DNA from 4 places in the Bradyrhizobium quebecense genome. Region 1 is predicted to be linked to each of the others. Evidence: predicted binding sites of a transcription regulator. Region 1 holds the regulator's gene; each other region holds the start of a gene.

Region 1 (7,435 bases):
GACTCCGATCAACAGGCCCTCGCCGCGCACCTCCGACAGCACGCCGGGATAGCGGTCGACCACGGAAGCGAGCTTCTGCTTGAGCAGCAGCGACATCTTCTGCACGTGCTCGAAGAAACCGGGCTTGAGCATGACGTCGAGCACCGCATTGGCGGCGGCGACCGCCAGCGGATTACCGCCGAAAGTCGAGCCGTGCGAGCCCGGCGCCATGCCGGCCGCAGCCTGCGCGGTCGCCAGCACCGCGCCGATCGGGAACCCGCCGCCGAGCGCCTTCGCCAGCGACATCACGTCCGGCGTGACGCCGGTGCGCTTGTAGGCGAACAGCTCGCCGGTGCGGCCCATGCCGGTCTGCACCTCGTCGAAGGCGAGCAGCAGGCCATGCTCGTCGCACAGCGCGCGCAGTGCTTTGAAGAACGCCTGCGGCGCCGAGCGCACGCCGCCCTCGCCCTGCACCGGCTCGATCAGGATGCCGGCGGTGTGCGGGCCGATCGCCTTCTTCACCGCCTCGATGTCGCCGTGCGGCACCTGGTCGAAGCCGTCCATCGGCGGGCCAAAGCCTTCGAGATATTTCGCCGAGCCGGTCGCAGCCAGCGTGCCCAGCGTACGGCCATGGAAGGCGCCTTCGAAGGTGATGATGCGGTAGCGTTCGGGATGGCCCTTGGAGAAGTGGTGGTGGCGGACCAGCTTGATCACGCCCTCCATCGCTTCGGCGCCGGAATTGCAGAAGAACACGAAGTCGGCAAAGCTCTGCTCGCACAGCCGCGCGGCAAGCACCTCGCCGTCCGGGCTCTTGAACAGGTTCGACATGTGCCAGAGCTTGGTCGCCTGTTCCTGCAGCGCCTTGACCAGATGCGGGTGCGCATGCCCGAGCGCGTTCACCGCGACACCCGAGGTGAAATCGAGATAGCGGTCGCCGTTGGTTGCGATCAGCCAGGCGCCCTCGCCGCGCTCGAAGCCGAGATCGACCCGGGCGAAGACGGGGAGCAGATGCGACGAGGCGTTGGTCATGGCGTTCACTGCCGGTTTGAAGCCGTCAATTGCTGCGCGCCTTGACGCCAACGCAGCAACCGCCAGCTTCGGAAAACAAAACGGCCGCCTTTGCGGGCGGCACGTACGGGTCATTCTATGCGGCGGCCGGTAAGTGTCAATCGTCAGGAGCCGGCCTTTGCTGGCCTTCCTGCAATGCGAAACCAGCGCAATCCGGAGCATTCCGGTGCGGTGGAAAAGCCTCATAGCAATGCTTAACTTTGTGGGAACATGTGGACGCACGGCCGCGGACTCTTGCGCCAGAGTCACGCCATATTGTAGCGTTTGGCCTGTCGGGTACGACATCTCGTGCGGCAGTACTGGACCCTCTAAGTAGCCTTCGTGTCTCGTGTAAACGTTCGGGCGCAACACCGTGCCCGGCGAGGGCTAAGGGATTCTGGCCGCAGGGATATTTGTCCAGATTGGCTCGCAGCGCCGCTCCGATGAGTGGCCGGCGCCATGCGAAAGGAAGAATGCGATGACTGTATTGACCTGGTCCGACGATCGCGTCGAGCAGCTGAAGAAGCTCTGGGAATCCGGCCTCTCGGCCAGCCAGATCGCGGCGGAACTTGGCAATGTGACGCGAAACGCCGTGATCGGCAAAGTGCATCGGCTCGGCCTCTCCGGCCGCGCCAAGGCCCCCTCCACGGCCGCGCCGCGGCAGCGCAAGGCCCGCCCCGCCCAGCACATGATGCGGGTGGCGCGCCCGGTCTCGCGCGGCAACACCGCGCTTGCGCACGCCTTCGAGGTCGAGATGGAGCCCGATCCGATCTCCTTCGACAACGTGGTGCCGATGAGCCAGCGGCTGTCGCTGCTCGAGCTCAACGAGGCCACCTGCCACTGGCCGGTCGGCGATCCCTCGAGCCCGGAATTCTTCTTCTGCGGCGGCAAGGCGCTCGCCGGCCTGCCCTATTGCGCGCATCACTCGCGCGTTGCCTACCAGCCCGCCAACGATCGCCGCCGGCCGTCGGCGAAGCCACAGATCAAGTAGCACTCGGGAAACTGCCTGGACTGCAAAAACAAATCCCCGCGAAAGCGGGGATTTTTTTGTGTGATCGTAGCGCGGAAGTATCCACCAGCGTCGTCCCGGCGAAAGCCGGGACAACGCCGTGTTGTGGCTTGAGGTTGCCGTGCAAGCCTTACGGCTGCGGCTCGGCCTTGGCAAACCGGTCGTCGAGCGCATAACCGGCGCCGCGCACGGTGCGGATCGGATCCTGCTCGCGGCCCGGATTGAGCAGCTTGCGCAGGCGGCCGATGTGCACGTCGACGGTACGCTCATCGATATAGATGTCGCGGCCCCAGACGCTGTCGAGCAGCTGCTCGCGGCTGAACACGCGGCCGGGATGCTCGAGGAAGAATTCGAGCAGCCGATACTCGGTCGGACCGAGATCGATCGGACGTCCCGAGCGCGCCACGCGGCGCTTCTCGCGATCGAGCTCGATGTCGCCGTAGGTCAGCACGGTTGCAAGCCGCTCCGGGCTCGCGCGGCGCAGCAGGCCCTTCACCCGTGCCAGCAATTCCGGCACCGAGAACGGCTTGACGATGTAGTCGTCGGCGCCGGTGGCAAGCCCGCGCACGCGCTCGCTCTCCTCGCCGCGCGCGGTCAGCATGATGATCGGAAGCTGCTTGGTCTCGGGACGCGCCCGCAGGCGGCGGCACAGCTCGATGCCGGACAGGCCCGGCAGCATCCAGTCCAGTACCACGAGGTCGGGAACGCGCTCCTTCAGGCGGGTGTCGGCATCGTCGCCGCGCCCGACCGTTTCGACATCGTAGCCTTCCGCATCGAGGTTGTAGCGCAACAGTGTCGTCAGCGCTTCCTCGTCTTCGACTACCAGAATGCGTGCGCTCATCGGTTTAAATTCTCTCTCTGTGGTGATCCGTTGCCCAGACGCAAACCGAAACGCTTACTTTCCTGACCATAATCCCCGCGGAGACGACTTGTCGTGAAGACAATCCGGCCCCGCGCCTGCGGATCATGTCCTAGGTACCCGGCACCGTGGTGGCAAAGTTGGTCATGTCGCCCTTCGGGCGCTTGTCGGTGATCTGCTGGCCCTCGATCATGTAGAACACGGTTTCGGCGATGTTGGTGGCGTGATCGCCGATCCGCTCGATGTTCTTGGCGCAGAACATCAGATGGATGCAGAACGAGATGTTGCGCGGATCCTCCATCATGTAGGTCAAGAGCTCGCGGAACAGCGAGGTGCAGATCGCATCGACCTCCTCGTCGCCCTTCCAGACGTTCATCGCCGCCGGCAGATCGTGCGCGGCATAGGCGTCGAGCACCGACTTGACCTGCGACAGCACGAGGTCGGTCATGTGCTCCAGGCCGCGGATCAGCTTCAGCGGCTGGAAATCGCTTTCCAGCGCCGCGACGCGCTTGCCCATGTTCTTGGCGAGGTCGCCGATCCGCTCGAGGTCGGTGGCCACGCGCATCGCGCTGACGATTTCACGCAGGTCGATCGCCATCGGCTGGCGGCGGGCGATCGTCAGCACCGCGCGCTCTTCGATGACGCGCTGCAGCTTGTCGATCTCGATGTCGGCGGCGACCACGCGCTTGCCGAGCGCGACGTCGCGACGGATCAGCGCGTCGACCGACTCGGTGATCATCCGCTCGACGAGGCCGCCCATTTCGGCGACCAGGCGAGTCAACTCCTGCAGGTCGCTGTCGAATGCCTTGGCGGTATGTTCAGAAGCCATCTTGTATCTCCTCAGCCGAACCGGCCGGTGATGTAATCCTGAGTCCGTCGATCGCTCGGCGAGGTGAAGATCTTGTTGGTGTCGTCGAACTCGATCAGCTCGCCGAGATACATGAAGGCGGTCTTGTCGGAGACGCGCGCCGCCTGCTGCATGTTGTGGGTGACGATTGCGATCGTGTAGTCCTCGGAGAGCTCCTGGATCAACTCCTCGACCTTGGCGGTCGAGATCGGATCGAGCGCCGAGCACGGCTCGTCGAACAGGATCACCTCGGGCCGCACCGCCACGGTGCGCGCGATGCACAGGCGCTGCTGCTGGCCGCCGGAAAGCGACAGGCCGGAAGCGTTCAGCTTGTCCTTGACCTCGTTCCACAGCGCGCCGCCGCGCAGCGCCTTCTCGACCCGGTCGTCCATCTCGGACTTCGAGATCTTCTCGTAGAGGCGGATGCCGAAGGCGATGTTCTCGTAGATCGTCATCGGGAACGGCGTCGGCTTCTGGAACACCATGCCGACCCGCGCGCGGAGCAGATTGAGGTCGAGCTTGGGATCGAGAATGTTGGTCTGGTCCAGCATCAGCTGACCGGTGGCGCGCTGGCCGGGATAGAGGTCGTACATCCGGTTGAAGATCCGCAGCAGGGTCGACTTGCCGCAGCCGGACGGTCCGATGAACGCGGTGACGCGGTTGGTACCCAGCGTCAGGTTGATGTTCTTCAGCGCGTGGTGCTCGCCGTAATAGAAGTTAAGGTTGCGCACCGTGACTTTCGGCGGCGCTTCCGGCAGCGGCGTATGCGGTGCAACGTGGCTCGGGTTACTGGTTGAAACGGAGAGCTCGGTCATTTTGCGGCCCTTTCGGCACCAAGGATACGCGCGCCGATATTCAGCGCGAGCACGGTGAATGTGATCAGCAGTGCGCCGCTCCACGCCAGCTCTTTCCAGTAGGCGTAGGGGCTCTGCACGAAGTTGTTGATGGTCACCGGCAGGTTGGCCATCGTCTTGGTCAAGTCCCAGCTGAAAAACTGGTTCGACAGCGCGGTGAACAGCAGCGGCGCGGTCTCGCCGGCGACACGGGCGGTCGCCAGCAGCACGCCGGTGATCAAGCCGCTACGCGCAGCACGATAAGCGATCCGCTTGATCACCAGCGAGCGCGGCAGGCCGAGCGCGGAAGCCGCCTCGCGCAGCGGATTGGGCACCAGCAGCAGCATGTCCTCGGTGGTGCGCAGCACGACCGGGATCACGATCACGGCGAGCGCGAGACTGCCTGCGATCGCCGAGAAGCCGCGCATCGGCACCACCACCGCACCATAGATGAACAGGCCGATGATGATCGAGGGTGCGCTGAGCAGGATATCGTTGATGAAGCGGATCACCGAGGTGAGCTTGTCGTGCTTGCCGTACTCGGCGAGGTAGGTGCCGGCGAACAGGCCGAGCGGCGCGCCGATGCCGACGCCGATCACCGTCATGATGACCGAGCCGACGATGGCGTTGAGCAGGCCGCCTTCGGTCGAGCCCGGCGGCGGCGTGTTCTGGGTGAACAGCTGCACGCTGAGGCCGGCAAGGCCGTTATAGACCAGCGTGAACAGGATCAGCGCCAGCCAGGTGACGCCGAACAGCGCCGCGCCGACACAGAGTGCGCGAATGACGATGTCGCTGCGGCGGCGGGATTTGTAGATCGGGTTCATGGCCCTATTTCCCCGCTTTCGTTTCAAGCCGCATCAGCATCAGCCGCGCGCCGGCGAGCACGAAGAAGGTCAGCACGAACAGCAAGAGGCCGAGCAGGATCAGGCCGGACTGGTGCAGGCCGTCGCTCTCGGCGAATTCGGAGGCGATCGCCGCCGAGATCGTGGTGCCCGGCGCGAAGATCGACGACGAGATGCGGAACGAGTTGCCGATGATGAAGGTCACCGCCATCGTCTCGCCGAGCGCGCGGCCGAGCGCCAGCATAATGCCGCCGATCACGCCGACCCGGGTGTAGGGGATCACGACGCTGCGGACGACTTCCCAGGTGGTGCAGCCCATGCCGTAGGCGGCTTCTTTCAGGACCGGCGGCACGGTCTTGAACACGTCGACCGAGATTGCCGTGATGAAGGGCAGCACCATGATCGCGAGGATCAGCGCGGCGTTGAACAGGCTGAGATAGGACGGCGGACCTGCGAACACCGCACCCAGCACCGGGACGCCCTCGAAGATCCGGATCATGAAGGGCTGGAACGTGTTGGCCAGGAACGGGCCCAGCACGAAGAAGCCCCACATGCCGTAGATGATCGAGGGAATGCCGGCGAGTAGCTCGATGGCGATGCCGATCGGGCGGCGCAGCATTTGCGGGCAGAGCTCGGTGAGGAAGATGGCGATGCCGATGCCGACCGGAATGGCGATCAGCATCGCGATGACCGAGGTGATCAAGGTGCCGTAGATCGGGCCGAGCGCGCCGAGCACCGGCGGATCGGCCGAGGGCGCCCAGCGCTGCGTCCAGAGGAAGGCGAAGCCGTACTCCTTCATCGCCGGCCAGGCGCCGGCGATCAGCGACAGGATGATGCCGCCGAGGATCAACAGGACCGAGATCGCCGAGACACGGGTGATCCAATAGAAGGTGAGATCACCGAGCTTGAAGGCGCTGAGGGCCTTGGCGCGATCGTAAGGTCCCGCGGCTTCCATCACATCGCTCTGAACAGCCATGTCTGCCACGCCAATCCCCTCATTACTATGTGAAAGCTACGCAAACCGCTACGCCCCGAAGCGATCTTCACTGACGCATTTGGCCGGGCGTCGGTCCGGCTTGCGCCACCCGGGGCGCGAACCGCGGTCCCCGCCCCGCGTTTCTTGCCGCGGTGATGGAGCCCGGATCTCAATCGGTCGACCTGTGCCGCCCTTGGGAGGCGGCACAGGTGTTGTTCAAAGCGTCGGACTTAGCTCTTGATGTCCGAGGACCAGGTCTTCTCGATCAGCTTGACGACCGATTCCGGCATCGGGATGTAGTCGAGCTCTTCGGCCGCCTTGCCACCCTTCTCGAAGGCGTACTTGAAGAACTTGAGCGCTTCCTGCGAGGCCGCCTTGTCGGTCGAGTCCTTGTGCATCAGGATGAAGGTCGCCGCGGTGATCGGCCAGGAGGCTTCGCCCGGCTGGTCGGTCAGGATCACGTAGTAGCCGGGAGCCTTGGACCAATCAGCGTTCGACGCAGCAGCCTGGAAGGCGGCGATCGTCGGCTGTACGGTCTTGCCGGCCTTATTGACCAGCGCGGTGTAGGTCAGCTTGTTCTGCTTGGCATAGGCGTATTCGACATACCCGATCGCGTTCTTGGTCTGGCCGATGTTGCCGGCAACGCCCTCGTTGCCCTTGGCGCCGACGCCGACCGGCCACTCGACCGCGGTGCCGGAACCGACCTTGGACTTCCAGTCGGCGTTCGACTTGGAGAGGTAGTCGGTGAAGTTGAAGGTGGTGCCCGAACCGTCCGAACGGCGCACGACGGTGATCGCGTCGGCCGGCAGGGTCAGCTTCGGATTGAGCTTGGCGATCGCCGCGTCATTCCACTTGGTGATCTTGCCGAGATAGATGTCGCCGAGCACTTCGCCGGAGAGCACGAGATCGCCCGGCTTGACACCTTCCAGGTTCACGACCGGAACGATCGCGCCCATCACCATCGGCCACTGGACGAGGCCGTCCTTCTCGAGCTGCTCGGCCTTGAGCGGCGCGTCGGTCGCGCCGAAGGTCACGGTCTTGGC
Region 2 (7,435 bases), 3.1 Mb from region 1:
ACGATCGAGGGCGAGCTCTATCTCGAATATCATCGCGGCACCTACACCACGCAGTCCGAGACCAAGCGCCTCAACCGCGCCTGCGAGGCCGGCCTTCAGGCACTCGAATTCGTGGTCGCGGTCGCTGCCGCCTGGCAGCAATCGGCGCCGTCCGCGCAGGAGATCGAAGGCCTGTGGCGTACGCTGCTGGTCAACCAGTTCCACGACATCATCCCCGGCAGCAGCATTCGCGAGGTCTATGAGCGGGCGGAGGTCGAGCTGGCCGGGGTCGCCGAGGAAGCCAACCGCCGTTCGCAGACCGTGCTGGCCACACTGTGCGATTCCGGAGGTGCCGGCTGGACGCCGGTCAATACGCTGGGACGCGCGCGCACCGAGATCGTGTCCGATCCCGACGGGGTACTTCGCCATGTCGCCGCCGCGCCCTTTGCGGCGGGAGAAGCGATAGCGATCGACGACCGCGTCATTGTCGCCGCCGATGCGGACGGCTTCGTTCTGTCGAATGCGCAACTCACGGCACGTCTTGATCGCACCGGACTTGTCCGGTCGCTGCTGCATGTGGCGAGCGGCCGCGAGAGCTTCGCATCACCGGCAGCGCGCTTGCTGCTGCTCGATGACAGGCCGCTCGATTTCGAGGCTTGGGATATCGATCCATTCGCGCTGGAGACCGCGCGCGACGCGGGAGGGGAGGTGAGTTGCGAGGTGCTGTCGGATGGCGGGCTGCGCGGCGAAGTCCGTTTCGAGCGCGGGATCGGACGCGCGAGCCGGCTCTCCCAGGTGATCCGCCTCGATGCCGGCGCGGATCATCTCGCATTCGAGACAATCGTCGATTGGCAGGAGCGCAAGACGACGCTGAAGGTCATGTTCCCGGTGGCCTGTCACGCATCGAACGCGACCTATGAGACCATGTTCGGCGCGACCGAGCGGCCGACCCATGCCAACACCGATGCCGATGCGGCCAAGTACGAGGTGCCGGGCCATCGCTGGGCCGATCTCGCCGAGCCCGATTTCGGCGTGTCGTTGTTGAGCGATTGCCGTCATGGCTATTCGGCGTTTGGCAACCAGCTCGCGCTGACGCTGCTGCGCGGCTCCGAGTTGCCTGATCCACAGGCCGATATCGGACGTCACCGGATGCGCTACGCAATCTACCCCCATCAGGGTGATTGGCGCACGGCCGACACCGTCGGGCGCGCTTTGTGCTTTGAGCGTCCGATGCTCTGGGCCAAGGGGCAGCCGCGCGCGCCGCTGCGGCAGTCGTTCCTGACCACGGCGCCGGCCAACGTGATCGTCGATACGATCAAACCCGCCGAGGATGGCGAAGGTTGGGTGGTGCGGCTCTATGAGAGTGCGGGCGTTCGTGCCGCCGCGACGCTCGATTTCGGCGTCGACATGTCGTCGGTGTGGATGAGCAACACGTTGGAAGATCGCATCGCTGCCATTCCGACCGAAGCGCGGAGCTGCCGTTTGTCGCTGCGGCCGTTCCAGATCGTAACGCTGCGGGTTTTCCGGCAGTGACGCAGGCGCGCTCGGCGATGCCGGGCGCGCCGTGCTGCGGCGTCACCAGCCCAGTTCACGCAAGTAAGCCGCGCGGGCGGCAACGCCGGTGTGGGTGAAATCGGTGAACACCCCATCCACGCCGAGACGGAAGAACTTCAGATATTCCAGGCTCGGGTCGCCGCGATAGTCGGCGGCGAGATACTTCTTCTCGTTCCGGAACGTGAAGACATGCACGAACAGGCCGAGCTTGTGCGCGTCGGCAATCACGCTGGTAGCGTCCTGCGTCGAGGCATCCGCCGTCGATCCCTTGTAGGGCGTGCCGTCGGCGTTGTTGCCCTTCCACGGTGAGATCTTGTAGGGGACGATATAGGCCTTCCACGGACCGATGCCGTCGGCATAGGTCTTGATCTCCGCGAGGCCCTCGGGCGTCAGCATCGCATCGAAGGTGCGGCCGTCACCCGCGACCGTCCAGTCGTACGGACGGGAATTGGCGATGTTGTTGAGCAGCACCTTGCCGGTCTTGAAGTCGACGCCGTTGCCATCGATGAGCTGCACCTGCCGCGTTTCCAGTCCGTGGCTGCGCATATATTTCAGGCTGCCGGGCTCGAAGCTCTGAACGATGATCGGCGCGTCCTTCGCGTTGAGGCCGTTATCCCTGATGATCTTGATCAGGGCGTCCTCGAGCGGGTGGCTGCCGGGCGCGCCGCAGCCATTGGCGATCGCCTGGGCATTGTTCCAGGTCGGATTCTTGGTTTCCGGATAGACCGCGATCGGACGCCCCGTCGCCTTGCTCTTGGCTTTGGCGATGTCGATGATGCCCTGGAAACTGATGATCGGAAACTTGCCGTTGAACAGTTTTGGCCGTTCGTTGGCCGCATCATAGGTGGTGCCGGCGATCCAGCTCTTCAGCTCGTCCATGGTGAAATCGGTGATCGACCAGTCATTGGTATGGTCGTCGCCATCGACGATCAGCGCTTTCAGCACCGATTTGGGATCGGCCGGATCGATGAGGTCGGTGGGATACTCGGCCGGCCCGCTGGTCGGCGTTTGCGCCCATTTCACCTTGACGCCAACGCCCGGCGCGGTGCGCTTGCGTTTCGCGACGTCCGCATTGGTCTTCGCCGCTTCGGCGACGTTGGTGTTGTCGCCGAGCCATGGATTGTGGCGTGCCACCAGCACGCAATCCTTGGTCAAATGCAGGTCCTCTTCGAGCGCGTCGGTGCCGAGGTCGGCGGCCAGCTCATACGATGCCTCGGTCTCCTCGGGCACCAGGCCCGGCACGCCGCGATGCCCGATCACAAGCGGCTGCTTGCCGTCGACGGTCAGGAACGGCTTGGCGCCGGCCGGCGCCGGGCCGGTTTGCGCTGATGCCATCGACGGCAGCAGGACCGCCAAAGCCGCCGCACCGAGCAGCATCGCGCCAACATGCACCTTCCATCGCGAACGAATCTGCCTCACGGCCAAATCTCCATCTTTTGCGTGGCATCGGGGCGATGCCATAAAGGCCGAGCCGAACAGGGCCGACGCCGTTGTTTTCTTGTCGCAATCTTCTGACAGTCCGATGACTATTCGGCGAGGCGGGCCGACACAAGCTTCTGCGCCGCGCCGGAGGGCGAACAGTCCGCACCTCATTGCGGCTTGCGGCCGGGCGCGGCGCGTTGTCAGCGGTCGATCCGGACGCTCATGCCGGGTTCGAGACCTTCCGCGGCGCCTGCTGGGTCGAGACGCAGACGCAACGTGTTGCGGTCGTGATCGCCGATCACGCGCTCGGCCTGCCAGGTGGCGAACACCCCAAGCGGCCGCAATTCGGTGATGGCAGCCTTGGTGGCGGCGCCGGAACCGTTCGGTATCACGCTCACGGTCTTGCCCATCGCAAGACCGTCGAGATGGTCCTCGCGCACGTTGAATGACAGCCATTGCTTGCCGGCCGCAGCAATCATCAGGATCGGCTGGCCCGCACGAACGTTCTCGCCCACTTCCGCGGCGATCACGCTGACCACGCCGTCGACCGGCGCGCGCAGCACCATCTTGTCGAGACGGCGCTCGAGCACCGCGACGGCGGCCGCAGCCGCCTGCACCTGTGCGTCGGCGATGGCGCGCTCCTCTTTGGTCGGCCCCGCCGCGGCGGCATCGTAATTCGCCTGGGCCGCCGCCACGCCGGCGCGCGCGGCGGCAACGTCGTTCTCGGCCTGGTCGAGCGCCTGCTGGGTTTCAAAGCTCTGGCTCGCCAGCGTGGTGATCCGCTTGAGCTGGGTCTCCACATAGTCGAGCCGTGAATTGGCCTTGGAGATCGCGGCTTTCAGCGAGTCGATCTGTTCGCGGCGTACGCCGGCATAGACGTTGTTGCGGCTCGCCACCGCGGCGGCGAGCGCGGCCCGCGCCTGGTCCGCCTGTGCGCTCAACTCGACCGCGGAGAGTTTGGCGAGGACGTCGCCCGCGTGCACCTTGGCGCCTTTCTCGACCGCGATCGACACCAGCTGGCCGTTCACTTCCGGCTCGATCCTGACCTCGGTCGAGCGGACCACGCCGACGATCGCGGGCGCCGGCGTCGCGCGGCTCTCGGCGTAGATCAGCGCGCCCGCGACGAGCACAACGGGGATCGCGACAATGGCTGCGCGCCTAGCGTTGGGCATGTTACTGTCCTCTCTTGAACACCAGCGCGGAGATCACGGCGAGCACGAAATAGCCCAGCGCCAGGCACCACAACCTGAGCCAGTCATGCGAGACCTCCCAGATGCTGGCGCCGAGCTGGTTGATACGCACGAGGCCGTCGATCGCCGAGTCGGCCGGGAACAGCCGGCCGAGCGCCGTGGCCGCAGGGGGGATGGCCTCGCGCGGCCAGGCGAAGCCGGCGGTGAAGAACTGCGGCAGGCTGGTCGCCAGCAGCAGGATGGTCGCGTTCTCCGGCCGCGTGAACCAGGCGCCGATCGCCTGTCCCAGGAAGCTCGTCGCCAGCAGGAAGACGGTCGCCAGCGCGAAGATCTGCGGCAGATGGCCCAGCGTCGAGAAGCCATAGATCCGCGGCAGCACGATCAGATAGAGCGCGAGCGCCGGCAGATAGATGGTCAGATGGGCAACGCCGCGCCCGAACACGCCCGCGACCGTGTTGCGGGAATTCGCCAGCGCCGTGCCGGTCAGCATCGCCGCGCCGATCAACAGCGTCTGTTGTAGGATCAGGATGAACGCCGCCGGGACGATGTAACTCGCATAGCCGCCGACCGGGTTGAAAATCGGTTGCAGCAGGACGTTGGCCGGGCTGAGGCTCGCGAGCTTCGCCTTGACCAGGCTTCCGTCGGCGCGGGCGCCCCGCGACACCAGTTCGGATGTCAGCGTGCCGATCGCGGTGGCGACGGCGCCTGCGGTCGACCGGAAGATGAACAGATAGGTGGCGTCGGCGTAGACCGGGATGTGCGCGGTGAGGCCCTTGAGCACGTCGCGTTCGGTGCCGGGCGGAATCTGCACGGCGGCAAATGCATAGCCGCGGTCGATGGCGGTGCTTGCCTCCGCAAGGGTGCGGGCGCGCACCGTCACGCTCAATGTGCCGCTGGCATCGAGCGTCTCCACGATCTGCCGTGAGAGATCGCCGAGATCATTGTCGACGACCGCGATCGGCAGCTTGCGCAGGATCTGGTTCAGATAAGGCTGCGGATAATAGATGCCGTAGACCAGCGGCGCGAGGAACAGCAGGCTGAAGGCACTGCGCGTTCCGAGCACGCGCCGCCACTCCGCCGCGAAGGCGCCGCCGACGCCCGATGGCGCCGGCTCGCTCGCTGGCGGCTCCTCGGGCCGCGCCGTCGCAAACCAGCCCCGGCGCGTCAGGCTCGCCATGCGCAGCAATGCGAGCGCGGCAAACAGCAACGTGAGGCCTGCGAGCGCCGCGAAGGGAATTGCCGATTCCGAGGCCGGCAATCCGCGCGCCGCTTGTCCCATCAGCACCGACATGTACCAGCGCAGCGGCAGGATCGCGCTCCAGACCTGCGCAAACGTATTCATGCCGATGGTGGGAAAGCCGACACCGGCATAGCCGAAGGCAGGGGAGGCGATCAGGCCGGCAAGGCCGAGCCCCGTCGCGAGGTCGCCGACCAAAAGCTGCAGCAGGGCGCCGAGCGACAGATAGGCGATGATCAGAAGCAGGCCCGCCGCGATGATCAGCAGCACATCGCCCTTGAAGGGAATCTGCAGCACGCCTTCGAGGATCAGCGGCTGGGCCAGCATGATCAGGATGAAGGTCACGAACAGCGGCGCCAGCTTGCCGGCGAGCGCGGCGATCGGATCGCCGCCGGCGCTTTCGAGCCACTCGCGCGCGTTGCGGCGGCGGAATTCGGAGCCGACCGAATAGCCCGCGGCGAGCGTGATCACCACGTGGATGATCGTTGGCAGCAGCGCACGCAGCAGGAATTGCGCGTAGTTTTTCTGCGGATTGACCAGCGCGATGGTCTCCGCGGAAAGCGTTCCCATCGACGCCGGGGCGGGAGCGGCGCGATTGGCGGGAGCGGCCGCGCTCGCGGCGGCGGACAGCACATCGTTCAGGCCCGACGACGCGATGCCGGCCGCCGTCAGGAATTGCTGGTTGTAGAAGCCGACGACCTGCGGGCGGCGATCGGCCTTCAGGTCGCGTTCGAAATTCGGCGGGATGAAGATCGCCGAAATCGCCTTGCCGGACCGGATGTCCTGTACGGCTGACGACAGCGAGCCGGAATCGTCGACGATTCTCAGGCTCGGCGAGGCCGCGACCTGCTGCGTCAGCGCGCGCGAAGTATCCGACTTGTCGGTGTCGACGATCGTGACGCCAAGGCCCCGGATCACCGGTTGGCTGAACACGGCCGTGAGCACCACGAAGGCGAACAGCGGCACGCCGAAGATCAAGAGCAATGCCACACGGTCGCGCAACAGCCACTGGCATTCGCGCTGTGCGACCCGCCAGAATCCGGGCTTTGAGGCCAGCCTCATTGGCGAGACCGCCAGTCGAGATAGGCGCTCATTCCGGGCCGCAGCTCAGGCACCGGCTGCACCGGATAGGCGCGGATCGAGAACGTCCGCAAATCGAAATCGCCGGTGGCGCGCGTCGCCCGCCAGCTCGCATATTCGCCCTTGGTGGCGATCAGCTTGACCTCGACCGTGACATGGCGGTCGTCGAGCGCCGGAATGCGGACGTCGAACTTGTCGCCGACCTTCAGGCCCTTCACCAGATCCTCGCGCAGATCGAAATGGATCCACAGGTCGTCGAGATTGATCAGCGTCACCAGCGGCACGCCCGGCGAGACGAACTCGCCCGGCTCGACGTTGCGCTGATAGACCTGTGCCGCAACCGGCGCGTAGACCGCGAGCTGATCGATCACCGACTGGACGCTTTGAATGTCGGCTTCGGCTTTCTCGACATTGGCTTTCGCGATCGCGCGTTCTTCCTTGGTGTAGCCGTTGACCGCCTGCTCATAGGCCGATTTCGCCTGGTCGAGCCCGCGCTCGGCTTCGTGCAGCGCATCGGTGGTCTGGTCGAGACGGGCCTGCGGCGCGTTGCCTTGCTCGGTCAGTGTCTTGGCGCGATCGAAGGTCTTCTGCGCCAGCACCTGCGCGGCCTCCGCGCGCGCCATTTCCGCCTTCCGCGCGGCAATGGTTTCGACCCGCGTTCCAACCATGACGTTGGCGAGTTGCGCGTCTGCAACGGCCTTGGCGGCGCGCATCTGGTCTTGCTTTGCAAGCGTTTCCGGATTGTCGATGCGCACCAGGGCGGCGCCCGCGGGCACGTTCTGGCCGCGCTCGACCGGGATGTCCTTGACCCGTCCGTCGACGCGCGCGGCGATATCGAGCCGCGTTGCATCGACCTCGCCCTGCACGAGCAGCGGCTCGGGCCGCAGCAGATAATAGACCGACAGCGCAACGATGATCGCTGCAACGACGCCGACAATGATGGCCGGCATGCGCATCGCGGCGTGCGCATAGT
Region 3 (7,435 bases), 3.1 Mb from region 1:
CCGGCGTCATCCTGTCCTATCGCGCCTGCCTGGCGCGCAAGCGGCCGACCTACACGGTTGCCGAGGTCACCGACGCGAGGCGACAAGATGCGTGACGGCGCCGCCGTCGGAGAACGGCAGCAGCAGCCGCTCATAGGCCACGACGTGACCGTAGATGTCGTCGATATCGGTGATGGTGTAGGCCGGCAGCCGCCGCGCGATGCATTCGTGGTAGACCGGCATCACGACCGGCGCGAGCCGCGGTCCGAGATAGTCGTCGAGCAGGCGTCCCTTGCCGCTGTGTCCGTAGGCGGTTGCCATCCGCGCGCCGTCGCTCTCGATCGTCAGTTGCGGCGGCTCGACTGCCGCGTCGACGGTGAAGAACACGGTGTCCGGCAGATCTTCCTCGATCCGCTCCGGCCGGAATTCATCGATCCGCGGGATGGTTTGGCCACGGGCATAAAGTCGCAGCCACGTGTTCAGAAAATCACGTTGCCGGATCGACTTGATGACCGAGGAATTGGCGCTCTCGAAATGCAAGGCTCTGACCGCCCTTAACACAATGGCGGGAGCTTCGGCGAGAGGCGGAAATATTCTATGAAAAGGAAAGACCGGAGCAAAACACCCTTAACGGCGGCTTTCCGAGGCGCAAAGCGCGCTCAGAGGCCATTCGACTAAGGATCAACCGGAACTGGTCGTGCGAATACTGCACTGCACAGCTTTCCACCTTGCGTAACCGCCACAGATGACGGCATATTCCGGCCCGGAGGCGACAGGCCCCCGGACGGTTTCCAAGGCGTACGGACAACCTGTCGGACACGAAAAAAGCTGGCCACGCGGGCGACGGGCTTCGCGGCGATGGCGTATGGGGGAATCTATTTGGCCGATGAGTTCATTCTCGAAACCAGCGGATTGACCAAGGAATTCGCGGGTTTCTTTGCCGTTCGCGACGTTGCGCTGAAGGTGCGTCGCGGCAGTATCCATGCGTTGATCGGGCCGAACGGCGCCGGCAAGACGACCTGTTTCAATCTGCTCACCAAATTCCTGAAGCCGACGGGCGGGCAGATTCGCTACAAGGGCCAGGACATCACCGCGATGCCGCCGGCCGACGTGGCGCGGCTCGGGCTGGTCCGTTCGTTCCAGATCTCGGCGGTATTTCCGCATATGACGGCGCTCGAAAACGTCCGCGTGGCGCTGCAGCGCCAGCACGGGTCGTCATTCGATTTCTGGCGGTCGAAGACCGTGCTCGACCGCTTCAATCCGCGCGCCCATGAACTGCTGAACGACGTCGGCTTGAGCGAATTCGCCAACACCCCGGCGGTCGAGATGCCGTACGGCCGCAAGCGCGCACTTGAAATTGCAACGACGCTCGCGCTCGACCCCGAGATGATGCTGCTCGACGAACCGATGGCCGGCATGGGCCACGAGGACATCGACAAGATCGCGGCGCTGATCAAGCGGATCTCCGCCAAATACACCATCCTGATGGTCGAACATAACCTGTCGGTGGTGGCCAACCTCTCCGACATCATCACCGTGCTGACGCGCGGGCAGGTGCTGGCGGAGGGCAACTACGCCGACCTCTCCAAGGACGAGCGCGTGAAGGAAGCCTATCTGGGAGCGGGTCATGGCTGAGGCAAAACTGGCGGAGAGGCCCGTGGCTGCGGCCGGCGCCGAGGTGCTGACGGTCAACGATCTGCAGGCCTGGTACGGCGAATCCCACATTCTTCACGGGATCAATTTCAACGTGAAGGCCGGCGAGGTGGTGACGCTGCTCGGCCGCAACGGCGCCGGCAAGACCACGACGCTGAAGTCGATCATGGGCGTCATCGGCAAGCGCACCGGCTCGATCCGTTTCGACAACAAGGAGATCATCCGCACCACCTCCGACCGCATCGCGCGGCTCGGCATCGCATTCTGCCCCGAGGAGCGCGGCATTTTCGCCAGCCTCGACGTGCGCGAGAATTTGCTGCTGCCGCCGGTGGTGCGCCCGGGCGGCCTGCCGCTCGACCAGATCTTCACGCTGTTTCCCAACCTGAAGGAGCGGCTCAACAGCCAGGGCACCAAGCTCTCGGGCGGCGAGCAGCAGATGCTGGCGATTGCGCGCATCCTGCGCACCGGCGCGCGCTTCCTGATGCTTGACGAGCCGACCGAAGGGTTGGCGCCGGTCATCATTCAGCAGATCGGGCACACCATTGCGCGCCTGAAGTCGGAGGGATTCACCATCCTGCTGGTCGAACAGAATTTCCGCTTCGCCTCGACCGTTGCCGACCGCTACTACATCGTCGAGCACGGCAAGGTGATCGACGGCTTCGCCAATTCGGAGCTGTCGGCCAACATGGACAAGCTGCATACCTATCTCGGCGTTTGAAGTCGCCGGAGCCAGAAAATTTAAGAACTGAGGGAATACGCCATGAGGAATACGATTTCAGCGCTTCTGCTCGGCACGGCGATGGTGCTCTCCGTCGCGGGCGTCGCCTCCGCTGACGACAAGACAGTCAAGATCGGCGTGTTGTCGGATCAGTCCGGCCTCTATGCCGACCTCGCCGGTCCCGGCTCGACGCTGGCGGCGCAAATGGCGATCGAGGACTCCGGCCTCAAGGCCAAGGGCTGGACCATCGACCTGATCTCCGGCGATCACCAGAACAAGCCCGATATCGGTACCACCATCGCGCGCCAGTGGTTCGACGTCGACAAGGTCGACACCATCGTCGACGTGCCGAATTCCGGCGTCGCGCTCGCGGTCAACAACGTCGTGAAGGAGAAGAACGGCGTCTACATCAATTCGGGCGCTGCGACTTCGGACCTCTCCAACGCGCAGTGCACGCCGAACACGGTGCACTGGACCTACGACACCTACATGCTGGCGCATGCCACCGGCCAGGCGCTGGTGAAGGCGGGCGGGGACACCTGGTTCTTCCTGACCGCGGACTACGCGTTCGGTGCGGCGCTGGAGCGCGACACCACCGCCGTCATCACCGCCAATGGCGGCAAGGTGGTCGGCGGCGTCAAGCACCCGCTCAACACCGCTGACTTCTCCTCGTTCCTGCTGCAGGCGCAGGCCTCCAAGGCCAAGATCATCGGTCTCGCCAATGCCGGCGGCGACACCACCAACTCGATCAAGCAGGCTGCCGAGTTCGGCATCGTCAAGGGCGGCCAGAAGCTCGCCGCGCTGCTGCTGTTCCTCACCGACGTCAAGGCGATCGGGCTCGAGACCGCGCAGGGCCTCAACTTCACCGAGACGTTCTACTGGGACCTCAACGACAAGACCCGTGCGTTCTCGAAGCGCTTCTCGGAGAAGATGAAGAGCGGCGCTCCCCCGACCATGGTGCAGGCCGGCGTCTATGCGGGCCTGCTGCATTACTTCAAGGCGCTGGAAGCGCTCGGCGGCAATCCGCATGACGGCGCCAAGGTGGTCGCGAAGATGAAGACCATCCCGACCGACGATCCGCTGTTCGGCAAGGGCGAGGTCGAGGCCAACGGCCGCGTCACCCACGACGCCTATCTATTCGAAGTGAAGAAGCCCTCGGAGTCCAAGGGTCCGTGGGACTTCTACAAGCTGGTCGGCACCGTGCCGGGCAACCAGGCCTTCACGCCGCTCGACAAGAGCACCTGTGCGCTTCTGAAGAAGTGACGATCATGCCCGCCGGCCATGGGCGTGGCCGGCGGGCTTCATCTATCTAGCGAAAGCTCATTCGATGCAGGCTCTCTACGCACAGCTTCTGGTGGGACTGATCAACGGCTCGTTCTACGCGCTGCTCAGTCTGGGGCTCGCCGTCATCTTCGGCATGCTCAACATCATCAATTTCGCGCATGGCGCACTCTACATGATGGGCGCCTTCGTGGCGTATTTCCTGCTCAATCTGGGCGGCATCAACTACTGGTGGGCGCTGCTCATCGTCCCTGTCATCGTCGGCATCTTCGGCATGATCCTCGAGCGGACCATGCTGCAATGGCTCGCCGGGCTCGATCACCTCTACGGACTGCTGCTGACGTTCGGCATCGCGCTGATCGTGCAGGGCGTGTTCCAGAACTATTTCGGCTCCTCCGGCCTGCCTTACTCGATCCCGGATCAGCTCAAGGGCGGCGTCAATCTCGGCTTCATGTTCCTGCCCGTCTATCGCGGCTGGGTCGTGATCTTCTCGCTGGTGGTGTGTCTTGCCACCTGGTTCCTGATCGAGAAGACGCAGCTCGGCGCCTATCTGCGCGCCGCCACCGAGAACCCGACGCTGGTGCGGGCTTTCGGCATCAACGTGCCGCGCATGATCACGCTGACCTACGGGCTCGGCGTCGGTCTCGCCGCGCTCGCCGGCGTGCTGTCGGCGCCGATCAACCAGGTCCGCCCGCTGATGGGCGCCGATCTCATCATCGTGGTGTTCGCGGTGGTCGTGATCGGCGGCATGGGTTCGATCATGGGCTCGATCATCACCGGCTTCGCGCTCGGCGTGATCGAGGGACTGACCAAGTATTTTTATCCCGAGGCCTCCAACACCGTGGTGTTTGTCCTGATGGTGGTGGTGTTGCTGGTGAAGCCAACGGGACTGACGGGACGGGCGGCCTGATATGTCAGCATTGACCGACGATACACTTCCGATGACGCCGCGCGCGATGCGCGACGAGATGATCGTGTTCGCCGTGATGGCGGCGCTGCTCGCAGTGGTGCCGTTCACGGGGATCTATCCCTTCTTCGTGATGCAGGCGCTGTGCTTTGCGCTGCTCGCCTGCGCCTTCAACCTGTTGATCGGCTATGGCGGCCTGCTGTCGTTCGGCCACGCCATGTTCCTCGGCACCGCCGGCTACGTTTCGGCGCATGCGCTGAAGGTGTGGGGGCTGCCGCCGGAGCTCGGCATCGTGGCCGGTACCGCCGCGGCGGCCTTGCTCGGCCTCGTCACCGGCTTCATCTCGATCCGCCGCCAGGGCATCTACTTCTCGATGATCACGCTGGCGCTGTCTCAGCTGCTCTATTTCATCTATCTGCAGGCGCCGTTCACCCATGGTGAAGACGGCATCCAGGGCATCCCGCAGGGGCACCTGTTCGGGATCTTCGACCTGTCGAAGCCGACGGTGCTCTACTACGTCGTGCTGGTCGGATTCCTTGCCGGCTTCCTGCTGATCTACCGCACCATCAACTCGCCGTTCGGGGAGGTGCTGAAGTCGATCCGCGAGAACGAGCCGCGCGCGATCTCGCTCGGTTACAAGACCGACCAGTACAAGATGCTGGCCTACATCCTGTCGGGCACGCTGGCGGGCTTTGCCGGCTCGCTGAAGGTGTTCGTGGCGCAGAACGCCTCGCTCACCGACGTGCACTGGTCGATGTCCGGCGAAATCGTGCTGATGACGCTGGTCGGCGGTCTAGGTACCATCTTCGGCCCGGTGGTCGGCGCGTTCGTGATCATCGCCATGCAGCAATATCTCGCCGGTTTCGGCCAGTGGGTGACGGTGATCCAGGGCGTGATCTTCGTGGCCTGCGTGCTGCTGTTCCGGCGCGGCCTGGTCGGCGAGCTGGCCCACCTGCTGCGGCGATCGCTGTAGGGCAGGGCACGCGATTTGCTGCCGACTTAGCGGTGGACGACCGCCGGTTCGGGCGGTCGGTCCGGGTATTTTCCCCGCCAGATGCTCTATGACAGTTCTGTGACAGTCGCTAAAAGGGCTGTCCCGGAACGATGGAACTGAGACATGCTGCGCTGGTTTCGCGCCTTTCTGCCCAAGGAAGAGCGATTTTTCGACCTGTTCGCCCGCCACGCCCAGACCTCTGTGCAGTGCTCGCTGGCGCTGCAGGACATGCTGAAGGGCGGCGAGGAGACTCCGGTCTTCTGCCAGCGCGTCAACCAGTTCGAGAACGACGCCGATAGCGTCACTCGCGAGGTCCTGACCGCGGTTCGCCGTACCTTCATCACCCCGTTCGACCGCGGCGACATCAAGAACCTGATCACCGCGATGGATGACGCGGTCGACCAGATGCAGTCGACCGCAAAGGCGGTGATGCTGTTCGAGGTGCGGGAGTTCGAGCCGCCGATGCGCGAGATCGGCACCCTGATCGTCGAATCCGCCAATCTGGTCGTCCGCGCGCTGCCTCTGTTGCAGGCGATCGGCCAGAACGTCTCGATGCTGACCCAAATCACCGAGGAGCTGACCAAGCTCGAGGGCCGGGTCGACGATCTCCATGATATCGGGCTCAAGGAATTGTTCTTGAAGCACCGCAACGCCAACGCGATGGACTTCATCGTCGGCGCGGAAATCTACGATCACCTCGAGAAGGTGGCCGACCGCTTCGACGACGTCGCCAACGAGATCAACTCGATCGTGATTGAACAGGTTTAGGGCAGGGACATCACGTGGACGCCACGCTGGGTCTTCCGGTCCTGACCATCCTGATCGCGGTCGCGCTGCTGTTCGATTTCCTGAACGGCCTGCACGATGCCGCGAACTCGATCGCGACCATCGTCTCGACCCGCGTGCTGCGGCCGCAATATGCGGTGTTCTGGGCGGCGTTCTTCAACTTTGTCGCCTTCGCGGTGTTCGGCCTGCACGTCGCCAACACGATCGGCACCGGGATCATCGATCCTTCGGTGGTGGACGCGACCGTGATCTTCGCCGCGCTGGTCGGCGCGATCGCCTGGAATGTGATCACCTGGGCGCTCGGCATTCCCTCGTCGAGCTCGCACGCGCTGATCGGCGGCCTGGTCGGCGCCGGCATGGCCAAGGCAGGCATCTCGGCGGCGGTGTGGAGCGGGCTCACCAAGACCTTGCTCGCCATCGTGCTGTCGCCGCTGGTCGGCTTCCTGCTGGCGCTGGTGCTGGTTGCGATCGTGTCCTGGCTCTCGGTGCGCTCGACGCCGTTCGCGGTCGATCGCGCCTTCCGCATCCTGCAGTTCGCCTCGGCGTCGCTCTATTCGCTCGGCCATGGCGGCAATGACGCGCAGAAGACCATGGGCATCATCGCCGTGCTGCTCTACTCGCAGGGCCATCTCGGCGACAAGTTCGAGATTCCGTTCTGGGTCGTGCTGGCCTGCCAGAGCGCGATGGCGCTGGGCACCCTGATGGGCGGCTGGCGCATCGTGCGCACCATGGGGCTGCGGATCACCAAGCTGACGCCGATGCAGGGCTTCTGCGCCGAGACCGGCGGCGCCGCGACCCTGTTCATCGCGACCTATCTCGGGGTTCCCGTATCGACCACCCACACCATCACGGGCGCCATCGTCGGCGTCGGCGCCGCGCGCCGGCTGTCCGCCGTGCGCTGGAACGTGGCAAGCTCGATTGTCTACGCCTGGGTGATCACGATCCCGGCCTCGGCTGCGGTTGCAGCCGCGACCTATTGGGCGGTGCAGGCTCTGAAGTAGCGTTTTCGAGCGAAGTGGAAGCCGGTTCGCGTCAAGAAAACGCGTCCAAAACAAGCAATCAACCGACCAGCTTCAGCCCGACGATGCCGGACACGATCAGCCCGATGCTGGCAAGC
Region 4 (7,435 bases), 4.3 Mb from region 1:
CGAGGTTGCCTTGCACGCTCGTCGACGTGCCGAAGCCGCTGCCAGGCAGGAAGATGCCGCCGGCAGCAATTGTTGTAGCACTCACGATGCCGGAGCCGGTCAGCGCACCGCCGGAATTGACGGTCGTGCCGGAGGATGATGCGATCGAGCCCATCACGTCGAGGAATCCGCCGTTCACCGTGGTGCCGCCTGTATAGGTGTTTATCCCCGACAACAGCATCGTGCCCGTACCAATTTTGACCAATGAGCCCGAGGTAAATGGGAGCAGTGTGCCAGCGGCACCGCAGTCATGGCCGCCCGGACCGCAATCGCTAATGGTCCCAGAAACTTCAGTGCTGATATTGTTGCCGCCGACGGTGAGCTGGTTTGCTCCAAGAAGATAACGTCCAGCCCCCTCGATGGAGCCGGCAGTCATTTTGAAATCGTTGTTCGGTCCGCTGCTCAGCGAAAAATCGACGACGCCGCTTCCATTGGTAATGAACCGCGCCAGCGCTCCATTGCTGTTGCCCAGAAAGGCGGTTCTACTCGCGTCGAGCGTGACCAAGGTGGCGTTTCCTGCCGTACTGGAGTCATAAAAGGCCGTCAGACCTCCATTGGTCGTTGTGATCACGGCGTTTCCGGCGGTAGCAGTCTGACCGAAGGTGGCGACGAATTTGTTGGCGATGACGGCGTTGGCCGCAGTGCTGGTGTTGCTAAATGTCACCCCGCCACAACTCCCTACGATGATGCGCGCGTTAGAAGCGGTGCTCGAATTAAAAAACTGGGTCTCCCCGCAATTTTCATTGTCGATTGTGGCTTTGCCAGCCGTGCTCTGATCGCGAAAGATAGTGAGAGCAGTGCCACCACTGTTCAGAATATTCGCATTCGCTGCCGTGCTGGTGTCGGAAAAAGTCGTGCCAGCGCCACTGCCGATGTTGTAATTGAAGATACTGGCGTTAGCAGCTGTGCTGGAGTTCCGAAACGAAAGATTTGCAAAGTTATTTGTGATGACTGCATTCTGCGCAGAGCTATAGTTCACAAATTGTATTCCTCCGAGGAACCCCCTGTTGTTGAGTATGGCGTTTCCGGCCCCACTACCGTTTGCGAACACAAGCGATGAAAAGAAAGCACCGGCCAAGTTTATGGTTGGCCCACCGGATGAACCCACGATTCCAAGGCCGTTCAGAACTACCGTTCGGCCCGTAGGATTGTCGATCGCGAACGTGTAGTCGGTCGCTGCCGAATTGAACTGGATTGTGCCGATGGTGGTAACGGCCGACGAGAAGGTGATCGTCGTGAGGACATTGCCGTCAAAACTCGCTGTGCCCGAAGGCACTGTCGCATTGGACCAATTTGAGGCGGTATTCCAATCGCTACTGTTCCCCCCTGTCCAGGTGCTATCGACTGCAACTGCCGGCGGTGCATGAAGGCAAAGATAGATTAGCAGCGCGACACCGCCACGCACCTTCATCGGGAGTCCCATTCGGAATAATCCGATCATCCAATGCAATCTTTCAACGATGCGACCGCCACCCGCCAATTTGCGCCAGCAGGTCAAACTCGATCCAAGGCGAATTTTCCGATGGTATCTTCGGGCGATCACAACTCAAGAGAGATTCGGCAAAAACCAACCCGTTAAAATGATGCTTTTTGCTGGGTGTTGTGATCCAGCTACGACCAGCACCCATCCGCCTTACGCCCGACTATCGGAAGGAAGTCTATTCACGTTTGAATAGCTCCCCGCGATATGCGGGCACGTCTGGCTGCTGGCCCGTAGCTGAAGGCCCGCTCGACCATCGCCATATCAGGTCATTGGGGCAAGCGGACGCAAGCTTCGTCGCATCACGCCGTCGGGTTTATAGGTACGCGTCCTACCTCCCGCCCCGCTCCTTGCGCAGCCTGTTCCAGTAATCCAGCCGTTTCCTGATCTCGCGCTCGAAGCCGCGGTCGGGCGGATCGTAGAAGGTTTGGCGGCCCAGCGCTTCCGGGAAATAGTCCTGGCCGGAGAACGCGTCGGGCGCGTCGTGATCATACTGATAGCCGGAGCCGTAGCCCTCCGACTTCATCAGCTTGGTCGGCGAATTCAGAATGTGTTTTGGCGGCAGCAGCGAGCCGCCCTGCTTTGCGGTCTGCATCGCAGCGCCGAACGCAGTGTACACCGCGTTCGATTTCGGCGCGGTGGCGAGATAGACCACGGCCTGTGCGATCGCGAGCTCGCCCTCCGGCGAGCCCAGGAAATCATAGGCATCCTTCGCCGCGTTGCAGACCGCCAGCGCCTGCGGGTCGGCGAGACCAATGTCCTCGACGGCCATCCGCACCACGCGTCGCGCCAGGAACAGCGGGTCCTCGCCGGCATCGAGCATGCGCGCGAGATAATACAATGCAGCATCCGGATCGGAGCCGCGCACCGACTTGTGCAGCGCCGAGATCAGGTTGTAGTGACCATCAGCCGACTTGTCGTAGATCGGCGCGCGGCGCTGCAGGATGGCCTGCAACTGCTCGGCGTTGAACACCTCGCCCTTACGCGCGGCGCGCCAGACCTCTTCGGCTAATGTCAGCGAGGCGCGGCCGTCACCGTCGGCCATCCGCACCAGCACGGCGCGCGCTTCCGCATCGAGCGGCAGGGCCTTGCCCTCGATCTTCTCGGCATTGGCAAACAGCCGTTCGATCGCAGCCGTATCGAGCGAATGAAACACCAGCACGCGAGCCCGTGACAGCAGCGCCGCGTTGAGCTCGAAGGACGGGTTCTCCGTGGTGGCGCCGACCAGCACCACGGTGCCGTCCTCCATCACCGGCAGAAAGGAATCCTGTTGCGCGCGGTTGAACCTGTGCACCTCGTCGACGAACAGCAGCGTGCCCTTGCCGGTCTCGCGCCGGGCCCGCGCGGCATCGAACGCCTTCTTCAGGTCGGCGACGCCGGAGAACACCGCGGAGATCTGCTCGAAATGCAGCTCGGTGGCGTCGGCCAGAAGCCGCGCCACGGTGGTCTTGCCGGTGCCGGGTGGTCCCCAGAACACCAGCGAACCCAGCGTGCGCGTCTCCAGCATGCGGGTCAGCGCGCCGTCGGGGCCGAGGATGTGATCCTGACCGACGACGTCGGCCAGCGTGCGCGGGCGCAACCGGTCCGGCAGCGGGTGTGGCGCGTCCTGCTCCATCCCCGCCGCGGCAAAGAGATTGCTGGCTTCGTGCGGTCTCTTCGGGCTCATCCGCCGAGCGTCACGTTGATCTGCTGGCCGCCGCGCACCAGCGTGATGCGCCAGATCCGCGACCCCGCCTTCGATACCTTGTCGAGGTCGCTGGTCCGCACGATCTTCTCATTGTTGACCGCGAGAATGATGTCGCCCTTCTGGAAGCCGACATTGGCAGCCGTGCCGTCATCGGCGAGCTCGGTGACGACGACGCCCTCGGCGCCGGCGTCGAGATGCAGCTCATCGGCCAGCGCCGGCGAGATGTTGGCAACCTTGGCACCTTGGAATGGCGAACGCGCGGTCAGCACGATCTCGTCGCGGTTGGTATCGGGCGCGGTCTCCAGCGGCACGGTGAGCTTCACCGGCTTGCCGGCGCGCTGCACCTCGATCTCCGCGCTGCCGCCGAGCGGACGGGTCGCGAAGCGATAGTCGAACGCGTTGGCATCGTCGATAGCCTGGCCGTCGATCCCGACGATCAGATCGGACAGTTTGAGCCCGGCCTTCGCCGCCGGGCTGTTCGGCGCGACGTTAGCGACCAGCGCGCCGGTCGGCAGCTTCAGCCCGAGCGTCTCCGCGATCTCCGGCGTGACGGCCTGCAGCCGCGCGCCAAGCCATGGCCGCTTCACCGCCTTGCCGCCGCTCTTGGCGGAGGCCACCACCACGCGCACCATGTTGGCGGGGATTGCAAAGCCGATGCCCTGCGAACCGCCGGAGCGCGAGAAGATCGCAGTGTTGATGCCGGCGAGCCGGCCGGTCATGTCGACCAGCGCGCCGCCCGAATTGCCGGGATTGATCGCCGCGTCGGTCTGAATGAAGAATTGATAATCCGTGATCCCGACTTGCGTGCGCGCCAGCGCCGAGATGATGCCGTGCGTCACGGTCTGGCCGACGCCGAACGGATTGCCGATCGCCAGCACGACGTCGCCGACCTGCAGTTGGTCCGAATTGGCGAAGTCGAGCATCGCGAACTTCTCCCTGTTGGTCTCCTTCAGCCGCAGCACCGCGAGGTCGGTGCGGCTGTCCTTCAGCACGATCTCGGCCTCGTATTCGCGCTTGTCGGCGAGCGAGACCTTCACCTGGTCGGCGCCCTCGATCACGTGATTGTTTGTGACCACGAGGCCGGAAGCATCGACCATCACGCCGGAGCCGAGCGAGCGCTGCATCTGCTCGGGCTGTTGCCCCGGGACGCCGAAGAAGCGGCGGAAGATCGGGTCGTCCAGAAACGGATTGCGGTTCTGCACCGTCTTGGCGGCGTAGACGTTGACCACGGCCGGCTGCACCCGCTGCACGATCGGCGCATAGGACAATTGGAGCTCGGCCTGCGAGGACGGCACGCGGCGGTCCTGGGCCGCGGACGGGGATAGATTCCCTATGAAAGCCAATGTGCACAGAGCGGATATGGCAGCGAAGCGGACGGGTCGGAGCATTCTCACCTCTCGTGGAAACGCCGGAATATAGGCGTGTTCGCCGGGCAATTGAAGGGCGCCCGGCCGGATAACTGGCCCCCGCCGGACCGGTGCAAAACCGGCGGCAGCAGCGTTGAAGCGCGCCGCCAAGCTTCTATGATGACTGTCATCTCACTGCACCGCTCCGCTTGTTGCCCGCGGACAACAAGCGGAACTGCGATGCTAGGCGGCGCTGTCGTGCGTCAGTCACGATCAACTCCTAGGACGTTTCAGTGAGTGAGTGGGGAATTCAAACACAACAGGGGTGCACAATGGGTGCGACAAAAGTCGGTGCAATCGCCATAGGGCTGGCGGGGGCGCTCGCCGCCTCTCCGGCCTATTCGCAATCGGCCGGAGGCGGCAGCGACGCGGAGATCGCGCTGCTGAAACAGCAGCTGAAGATGCTCGAGCAGAAGCTCGACAAGCTGCAGAAGCAGACCAATGCCAATACTGCGACCGCAGCCAGCGCGAATGCCAACGCGAAGGCGGCGGATGCCAAGGCCGCGCGGGTCGCAAGCGCCAACGCCGCGATCCCGGTCAAGGGCCCGGTCGCGCCGTCGGGCGTCGTGGTGACGCTGCCGAACAACCGGCCGACGATCTGCACTGCGGATGAACAGAACTGCGTTGCGATCACGAGCCGCGTGCACTGGGATGTCGGCGGCTACGACTATCGTCCGAACACCGCAAGTACCTCGCCGCAGAAGCTCGACAGCGGCGAGAACCTCCGCCGCGCCCGCATCGGCATCGTCGGCAAATTCTTCGGCGACTGGAATTACGCGCTGATCTACGACTTCGGCGGCGCGGCACCGGGATCGCTGCCTGGCGGCGGCACCTCCGGCGTCGAGAATGCCTATCTGAGCTACACCGGCTTCAAGCCGTTCGGGGGCAAGATGGCGATCGAAGGCGGCATCATGGACATCCCGTGGACGCTGGACGAATCGACGAGCTCCAACGACATCCTGTTCATGGAGCGCGCCTCGGTCGGCATCATCGCACAGAACATCGCGGCCGGTGACTTCCGTTCGGGCGCCGGCACCCGATGGTGGAACGACCAGCTCTGGATCGGCGGCTATGTCACGGGACCGACGACGGGCGCGATTCACTCCGCGTCGTCAGCCGCGCCGGCCGGCACGTCCGAGCAGTATGGCGGTGTCATCCGCGTCGCCGGCAATCCGATCAGCGGCAAGAACTACTCGGTGCATATCGGCGCCGATGCGGAATGGCTGGTTCAGCCGCCGCGCAACCAGCTCACCCAGGCGCAGACGCTCACGCTGAACGACCGGCCCGAGCTGCGCATCGACCCGACGACGCTGATCTCGACCGGTGCGATCGCCAACGTCTCGGGCGCGCAGGTCTACGGCGTCGAGGCGGCAGCGACCTACGGCCCGTTCATCGCACAAGGCGAGTACTATTGGTTCAATGTCGACCGCTCTGCGAATACCGGGCTGCCGCCGTTCGGCGCGCCGAGCCTGAAATTCGACGGCGGTTACGCGCAGGTCGGCTACGTGCTGACCGGCGAGAATCACGCCTACAATCCGGCAACGGCCTCCTATGGCGGTATCAAGCCGCACGATCCGTTCTCGCTTGCCGGCGGCGGCATGGGCGCGTGGGAAATCGCCGGCCGCGTCAGCACGATGAACCTCAACGACCAGGTCGGCCAGGCCGTCGGCATCGCGGGCGGACGGCAGACCGTCTACACCGCCGCGCTGAACTGGTACGTCAACAACAACGTCCGCTTCATGCTGAACTACCTGCACGGAGACATCGCCAAGCAGGCCTCGGCGACATCGCCTGTGGATGCCGGCTCGAAGTTCGACGCAGTCGCGCTGCGCACGCAGGTTGCGTTCTGACGCAATCTGATCAGCGCCGACAACAAAGGCCGGGAGCGACATCGCTCCCGGCCTTCTTCATTACAAATTGTCAGGCCGCGCGCTTCGACTTCTTCACAACGACTTCCGGCGCCGGCGCACAGGACAGCCGTTCCTGATGGCCCTCGCCCCAGGCTTTCAAAATATCGATCACCGGGCGCAGGCTCTCGCCGAGTTCGGAGAGCGTGTATTCGACCCGCGGCGGCACCTCGGCGTAGACCTTGCGGGTCACGAGGCCGTCGTCCTCCAGCGCCCGCAGCTGCTTGGTCAGCATGCGCTGGGTGATGCCGGGCATCCGCCGCCGCAGCTCGCCGAAGCGCTGGGTGCCGGCCTGCAGGTGATACAGGATCACGCCCTTCCATTTGCCGTCGATCAGGTCGAGCGCCGCCTCGACCGCGCAGCCCGGCCGGCGCGCGAAATTCTTCCGTTTCATCGGTAATTTTCCAATAGTATACAAACAGGGACTAGTTCCCTGATTTTACAGTACTTGCCAAAAGGACGCCAGCACGACAGGTAAGGCGGCAGGCAATCGCCCACCACGGAGACCAGGCATGAAGGCCGTCGGATATCAAAAATCGCTGCCGATCGAGGCGGCGGATTCGCTCGTCGATTTCGAGATCGCCAAGCCCGAACCGAAGGGACGCGACGTCAGGGTCGCGGTGAAGGCCGTCTCGGCCAACCCGGTCGACTACAAGGTGCGCAAGCGCGCGGCGCCGAACGACGGCAGCTACAAGATCCTCGGCTTCGACGCGGCCGGCGTGGTCGATACCGTCGGGCCCGACGTCTCGCTCTTCAAGCCCGGCGATGAAGTGTTCTACGCGGGCTCGATCCAGCGCCAGGGCACCAATTCGGAATTTCATCTGGTGGACGAGCGCATCGTCGGCAAAAAGCCGGCATCGCTCTCCTTCGCGCAGGCCGCCGCCCTGCCCCTGACCTCGATCACCGCGTGGGAGCT

The links. The regulator PhoB, encoded in region 1, activates phosphate uptake and scavenging genes when phosphate is short. The targets are predictions, from matches to a motif close to TGTCATNNANCTGTCAT.
Region 2: a site for PhoB is predicted at 3,045-3,061, ahead of HU230_RS22675 (glycerophosphodiester phosphodiesterase family protein). Genes of this name have one in related genera too.
Region 3: a site for PhoB is predicted at 5,600-5,616, ahead of HU230_RS10025 (DUF47 domain-containing protein). Genes of this name have one in related genera too.
Region 4: a site for PhoB is predicted at 4,807-4,823, ahead of HU230_RS16925 (OprO/OprP family phosphate-selective porin). Genes of this name have one in related genera too.

The regions. Positions count from the first base shown of each region.
Region 1 is NZ_CP088022.1:7,785,216-7,792,650, reverse strand. It holds gene HU230_RS37255 (aspartate aminotransferase family protein) at 1-1,008, opposite strand, end outside; gene HU230_RS37250 (GcrA family cell cycle regulator) at 1,505-2,017, shown strand; gene phoB (phosphate regulon transcriptional regulator PhoB) at 2,166-2,876, opposite strand; gene phoU (phosphate signaling complex protein PhoU) at 3,007-3,723, opposite strand; gene pstB (phosphate ABC transporter ATP-binding protein PstB) at 3,735-4,556, opposite strand; gene pstA (phosphate ABC transporter permease PstA) at 4,553-5,398, opposite strand; gene pstC (phosphate ABC transporter permease subunit PstC) at 5,403-6,392, opposite strand; gene pstS (phosphate ABC transporter substrate-binding protein PstS) at 6,623-7,435, opposite strand, start outside.
Region 2 is NZ_CP088022.1:4,674,831-4,682,265, reverse strand. It holds gene HU230_RS22680 (alpha-mannosidase) at 1-1,512, shown strand, start outside; gene HU230_RS22675 (glycerophosphodiester phosphodiesterase family protein) at 1,555-2,952, opposite strand; gene HU230_RS22670 (HlyD family secretion protein) at 3,156-4,127, opposite strand; gene HU230_RS22665 (ABC transporter permease) at 4,129-6,444, opposite strand; gene HU230_RS22660 (HlyD family secretion protein) at 6,441-7,412, opposite strand.
Region 3 is NZ_CP088022.1:2,145,384-2,152,818, forward strand. It holds gene HU230_RS09995 (PAS domain-containing protein) at 67-519, opposite strand; gene HU230_RS10000 (ABC transporter ATP-binding protein) at 859-1,614, shown strand; gene HU230_RS10005 (ABC transporter ATP-binding protein) at 1,607-2,350, shown strand; gene HU230_RS10010 (ABC transporter substrate-binding protein) at 2,393-3,613, shown strand; gene HU230_RS10015 (branched-chain amino acid ABC transporter permease) at 3,678-4,541, shown strand; gene HU230_RS10020 (branched-chain amino acid ABC transporter permease) at 4,543-5,511, shown strand; gene HU230_RS10025 (DUF47 domain-containing protein) at 5,656-6,300, shown strand; gene HU230_RS10030 (inorganic phosphate transporter) at 6,315-7,319, shown strand; gene sugE (quaternary ammonium compound efflux SMR transporter SugE) at 7,378-7,435, opposite strand, start outside.
Region 4 is NZ_CP088022.1:3,488,840-3,496,274, forward strand. It holds gene HU230_RS16910 (autotransporter outer membrane beta-barrel domain-containing protein) at 1-1,450, opposite strand, end outside; gene HU230_RS16915 (replication-associated recombination protein A) at 1,851-3,185, opposite strand; gene HU230_RS16920 (DegQ family serine endoprotease) at 3,182-4,594, opposite strand; gene HU230_RS16925 (OprO/OprP family phosphate-selective porin) at 4,885-6,462, shown strand; gene HU230_RS16930 (winged helix-turn-helix transcriptional regulator) at 6,533-6,913, opposite strand; gene HU230_RS16935 (zinc-binding alcohol dehydrogenase family protein) at 7,032-7,435, shown strand, end outside.